Regions from separate parts of the Anaerococcoides asporogena genome, predicted to be linked through region 1. Evidence: predicted binding sites of a transcription regulator. Region 1 holds the regulator's gene; the other holds the start of a gene.

Region 1 (3,169 bases):
TGTATGGCCCGGAGCTCCGGGAGTTGACGGCCAATCCCGGGGCTGGGCCGGAGGAAACAGAACTGACATCCCGGTCCGTTTATCTGGACCTGGAACATTATATTTATCATAAACCCATTGCACTGGGCATTTTTGGGGCTGCGGTCCGGGAAAACGACGAACTCATCTGCACTCAGTATTTCCTGGAAAATAAAACGGATTTAAAGACCATGGTGCTCCGCAGTCACGAGTATCTGATGCGCAAGCGCAGGGAAGGGTACGATCATCTGGTTGCCTTCGCTGCCCGGAATGATCTGATGGTTCTTCACGCCATGTTTCACAAGTTTGGACTGAACACCAATCTGCGGGAGGTGTTTCAAGTTGTGGACCTGCAGACTCGATTCCATAAAGATTTCTCAGCAATGATCGGTCTGAACGCACTGGAACAATTCGCCGGTGTGGAACGGACGGGTCCGTCGATTTCAGGGTCCACCATAGCCAAGACATTTGCCGCGGTCATGGCCGATCCGAATTATATCCTGCGCATGCCGACTGAAAAGAAGAGCCGCCTGCTGGAATACAATCGCATGGATGTAGTCAATCTTTATTATATTCTGGATGCCTGGCCGGACATCTCTCAGGTGGAGGTGGATCGTTTTCTCGGGGAGAGAAAAGCCGCCCAGCAGCAAAGGCAGATGGCCAGAGAAGTCGTCGAGGATCAGTCCCATTCCGAATCGTAATCCGGCATACATCGGTGCAGAGCTATGCAAGCAGAAAAAAAGGACAGGATTTCCTTGATTGAGTAAGAATTTGAATACTTTGCATAATTTTCCGCGGGCTTTCGGATGATTGAAATATATATAATGAAGAAACCGAAACAGCCAGATCATTTTCTTTGGAGAGTCTGTAAGAATTTATTCAACACGCCGATGAGAATTCGTGCAGCGAACCCGTTCAGCCGAACCCATGCAGGCATCGGGCTGGTCTGTCGATCACCCCATTTGATTCAATTCATGAAAATAACTCTGAGCGCGAGCTCAGGGTTATTTTTGCGTTCGATTGGTTGAGGAAATCGGAAGCGAGAAATCGGGTGAGGAAATCCTGGATTTCATGTATTTTTAATATTTAAATCTAATAAAAAGGGTTTACATGGTTTCCCTCAAATGATATCCTAGTTATGGGTTAATTAGCACTCGAACAAGATGAGTGCTAACAGAGTAAGGAGGTGGGGGAATGCTGGAAGACGGAATGAATGATCGGAAGCTGGAAATACTCAAAGCCATCATTTCAGACTATGTTTCAACCGGTGAACCGGTTGGATCAAGGACCCTGGCGAAAAAATATGACCTGGGCATCAGTCCGGCCACCATCCGCAACGAGATGTCCGATCTGGAAGAGATGGGTTTCCTCGAGCAGCCTCATACATCAGCCGGACGGATCCCATCTTCGAAAGGGTATCGGGTATATGTGGATCAGCTGATGGAACGGGGAGAGGCTACCAGAGAGGAAATTGCTCTGATTGAAAAGCAGATCCTGTCCATCGCTTCCTTTCAAATAGACAAGATCATCCGCCAAACCTCGCAGATGCTGTCGCAGCTGACGAATCTGGCTATCATTACCAGAAAGCCCTCTACCCGATTTTCCCAGATCCGAACGGTTCAGCTGGTCTCGCTGGGTGAGCATCACATCATGGTGGTGCTGGTACTTGGCAACAACCAGGTGAAAAATACGATTCTCGATACCAAGGATGTCCCGGAACCGCAGGATCTTCTGATGCTGTCGAATCTTTTGACGGGCAAGTTGTCCGGACTGGCAGCTTCGGAAATCGATATTTTAATTATGGATTCAATCCGTCGTGATCTGGCCGGACATTCCGAACTGTTTGCCTCCATCATGGCCGCTGTTCATGATGCGCTCTACGATGAAAGCAATGGCTACATCGTAGAAGGCAAGAACAATATCCTCGACTATCCGGAATTCAATGATATCCAAAAGGCAAGAGAAGTACTGGAAGTCTTGGAAAATCCCGATGAACTGATGGTCAATGTCGAGTCCTGTGAAGATTGCGAGGACGAATTCCGAATTGTGATCGGCGAGGAAACGAATTTACCGGAAACGAAAGACTGGTCGATTATCTCGGCTAAATATAAATTGAATGGACAGGATGTGGGAACAATCAATCTCCTGGGACCAAAGCGACTGGATTATTCCAAAATGAGCTCAATCCTGAAGAGTGTTGTTGATGAATTAAACCGCAAACTGAGAAATATCACAGAGGAGACGGACGATGGATAAGTGGAAAGACAAAGAGGATCTTTTGAAGCAAGAAGAGGCAATGACTCAGGCTGCCGGAGCAGAAGAGACCATGGCGAGTCAAAGCCCTGAAGCGAATGGAAAAGATCCGGAACCGATGGAACCGGTTCATTCGGAATCCGACGGATCGAACGAGCAAGCCCCGACAATCAGTGAGGACGAAGCAGCCGCTTCCTCCGCCGGAGAAGAGGATGAGATGATATTCTTCAGACGAAAAATCAAGAACCTGGAAGATGAGAATAAAAAGCTTGGAAACGAGCTGGATGCATTCAAGGATCGCCTGACCAGGCTGTCTGCGGAGTATGATAATTACCGGAAGCGCTCTGCCCGGGAAAAGGAAGAGCTTTCCGCTCAGTGTACTTCCAATCTGCTCAAGGATATTATCCCGGTCATCGATAATCTGGAGCGTGCGCTTATTTCGGAAACGGATGACCTGCCCGGATTAAAGGATGGCGTTCAGATGACGCTGGACCAGTTCGTTCAGGCCATGCAGCGGTTCGGGGTGGAGGAAATTCCCACGGATCAGCCCTTTGATCCCCATTACCATGAGGCCGTAATGCATGAAGTGGATGATAATAAGGGAGAAAAAGAAATTTCGGAAGTGTTTTTAAGAGGGTATAAGATCGGTGATAAAGTCATTCGCCATACCGTCGTCAAAGTAGCAAACTAATCAGCGGATGCTTCACCGAGGCTGATTTTAAACAACAAGCAAAATATTAGATTCAAGATATATTTAGGAGGCTTATTATGGCAAAAGTAATTGGAATAGACCTTGGTACCACAAACTCAGTTGTAGCGGTTATGGAAGGCGGAAACCCGGTAGTCATCCCGAACTCCGAAGGAGCCCGGACGACACCCTCCGTCGTATCATTCCAGC
Region 2 (3,169 bases), 1.6 Mb from region 1:
TGATTTTTTTATTCATATACTCCCCCTATGGTTATCTTATTAATTAACATGTTACATTGTATAAAAAATAATACAATGTTATTTTGTGCTAAATCAGAAAAAGATCAAAAGAAATATGAGTGACCATGATTCTCAATATAGAGGAGAATGATATTATAGGAGTCAGGAGTGCTTAATGGAGGACTTCAAAAACCAAATATGTTTCATTTCAATGGCATCAGCATTTCCTCCTAGCTGAATTCGGATCAAAAGATATCCTCCTGAAATAGATTTGGCGACTGCACATCTCTACTTCAGGAGGATTATTCAAACGGTTATGTCATTGATCCAGTGGGTCTTGTTTAATGATATAAAGTCCAGGCACAATATACGAGGAGCAATGCCAGGATGGTATTGACCAGGCGGTAGTGGTCCTGGAAGAGTTTTCGAAACAGACTGCCAAAACCAGACCAGACCATGGAGGAGAGCAGGGCAATCGTAGCCAGAAGGAGTGCATTGAAGGCTATGAACAAAGGATTTTCCACATGGGGCAGCACGAAGGTGGTCATCGAGGTAATGCAGTAGAGGATGGCCTTCACGTTGATGAACTGCTGCAGATAAGCCCGGGAGAAGCTGGCTTTGGCCTGCGTTCCGTTTTCTGACAGCGGACCGGCTTTGTAGATATGCCAGGCGAGCCAGAGCAGGTAGGCGATTCCGAACCATTTCAGGGTATCTTTCAGATTGGGGAGGTAAGTCATGAGGGCATTGCCCAAAAAGGCTGCCAGAAGCGCCAGTGTCAGCATGCCGCTGAATATGCCGAAGTTAAAGGGCAGGGTGCGTTGGAAGCCGTAACGGTTGCCAAAGGTCATGGAGGTAATGGTATTGGGGCCGGGAGTAATCGCTGTGACCCAAAGATATATCAGGAAATTCAGGATATTCATGCGGATCGCCTCATCTTTCGTTTCAACAATTTGCGCAGGATCTGGATCAGGAGAATCCACAGCAGAATGAATGCCAGGATCACAAGTGTGTTTTTCAGGAACAGGCTTTCGGGAAGATATCGGATAATCGGATCCAGGCGGGGATCGAAGATCCAGTAATCATTCGAAAAGGCCAGTTCATGGAATTTGATGAAGGTGGCATTGAAGTCGATCAGTACTGGTACGGCGAGGAGGGCTGGAACCAGGAACACGAGCAGTGTTCCCAGGGTCAGGAATTCCGGATGCTGCTGCCTGATCAGGTATGCGCCCAGGATCAGGGACAGGATGCCGGAGACAATCATGCCCTTGAAGAAGAACTGGAAGATGTCCTTGACCTCCATGAAGTGAATCTCACCCTGGGGGCTCATCGGCAGTCCGCTGAAGCTGAGTCTGGCTTCCTTGCCCTGGAACATGTAATCAATGAGATGATCATAGTTCCGGCGAATGGTGGCATCATCCAGCTGATATTCTACCTGCCGGATCTCCGGTTGGGACCAGGTGTAAGTGGCTTTGAGGGATAAAGTCAGCATGACGGAGGATGTCAGAATAAAAAACGCCAGGGCCAGGCCGGCGACGAGTGTCAGTGGTTTTTTCATCAGTTGCTCCTTGTGCCGGATCGGCAATTCATTGAATCCATTGTACCGTCTGAATGCGGCATTGTTCAAGCAGATCAAGGGTTTCGGACACAACATTCCGCAGAGGATGGGCGAGAGTGCTGAAGAATGGTGAAAAGAGGAGAAAAAACGAGCTTTTAAAAGATAATTTCATAATATCTGCTATAATTAGGGATAGTTGAAAAAACTGAAAGCCTCTTCCCTATTGCATGAAAGCGGAAAAGTTTTTACAATATGAAATAGATGTTAGCACTCTTTCTCAATGAGTGCTAAAAATTTGAAATGGAGGATCTATGCATGATTAAGCCGTTAGGTGACAGAGTTCTATTGAAAAAATTAGAAGCAGAAGAAAGAACCAAGGGTGGAATCATCCTGACCGGTTCCGCCAAGGAAGCTCCGCAGGAAGCGGAAGTCATAGCCGTTGGCCCCGGAGAGATGAAGGATGGAGCGTTGGTGCCCATGGAGGTCAGGGTAGGCGATAAGGTCATTTACAGCAAGTATTCAGGCACGGATGTGAAACACAGACAGGAAGAATACATCCTGGTCAGTCAGAAAGATATATTGGCAGTCGTAACCGACGAGGAGGCTAAGTAAGCATGGCAAAAAAGATAATTTTTGGGGAAGAAGCCCGGCGGGCGCTGCAGAGCGGCGTGGACCAGCTGGCAAATACCGTTAAGGTTACCTTAGGACCCAAGGGCAGAAATGTCGTATTGGATAAGAAATTCGGATCACCTCTCATCACCAATGACGGTGTGACCATCGCCCGGGAGATCGAACTGGAAGATCCTTTTGAAAACATGGGCGCGCAGCTGGTTAAAGAAGTTGCGACCAAAACCAACGATGTTGCCGGAGACGGTACCACCACAGCGACTGTGCTGGCTCAGGCCATCATTCGCGAAGGACTCAAGAACGTTACTGCCGGAGCCAATCCTATGATGATCCGGAGTGGAATTCGCCAGGCGGTTGATGCTGCTGTGGGCGAAATCAAAAAGCATTCCATTGCCATTCGCGGCAAGGAAGATATCAGCCGGGTTGCGGCAATCTCCGCTTCCGATGAGGAAATCGGATCCATGATTGCCGACGCCATGGAGCGGGTCGGACACGAGGGTGTCATCACTGTGGAAGAGTCCAAATCCATGATCACCGAACTGGAAGTTGTGGAAGGCATGCAGTTTGACCGGGGATATGTTTCCTCCTACATGGCAACTAATCCGGAAACGATGGAAACCTACCTGGACAATCCCTATATTCTGATCACGGACAAGAAGCTCACCAACATTCAGGATATCCTGCCTGTTCTGGAGCAGATCGTTCAGCAGGGCAGAAAGCTTCTCATCATCGCTGATGATGTGGAAGGTGAAGCCGTCACCAATTTGGTGCTGAACAAGCTCAGAGGCACCTTTATCAGTGCTGCTGTCAAGGCACCGGGCTTTGGAGATCGCAGAAAGGAAATGCTTCAGGATATCGCCATTCTGACCGGCGGACAGGTCATTACCGAAGAACTCGGCAGAAGCCTGAGCGAAGCAACTCTTGATATGCTGGGATCCGCTGAATCCGTCCGGATCAACAAGGAATCCACCACCATTGTCAATGGCC

What was found. The regulator HrcA, encoded in region 1, represses chaperone genes, less so after heat shock. The targets are predictions, from matches to a motif close to TGTTAGCACTCNNNNNNNNNGAGTGCTAACA.
Region 2: a site for HrcA is predicted at 1,818-1,848, ahead of P6M73_RS13615 (co-chaperone GroES). Genes of this name have one in related genera too.

The regions. Positions count from the first base shown of each region.
Region 1 covers NZ_CP120965.1:1,363,848-1,367,016, forward strand. The annotation lists gene P6M73_RS06605 (ribonuclease H-like domain-containing protein) at 1-719, shown strand, start outside; gene hrcA (heat-inducible transcriptional repressor HrcA) at 1,213-2,274, shown strand; gene grpE (nucleotide exchange factor GrpE) at 2,267-2,962, shown strand; gene dnaK (molecular chaperone DnaK) at 3,040-3,169, shown strand, end outside.
Region 2 covers NZ_CP120965.1:2,966,416-2,969,584, reverse strand. The annotation lists gene P6M73_RS13630 (Ltp family lipoprotein) at 1-16, opposite strand, end outside; gene P6M73_RS13625 (LysE family transporter) at 342-920, opposite strand; gene P6M73_RS13620 (TIGR01906 family membrane protein) at 917-1,555, opposite strand; gene P6M73_RS13615 (co-chaperone GroES) at 1,871-2,167, shown strand; gene groL (chaperonin GroEL) at 2,170-3,169, shown strand, end outside.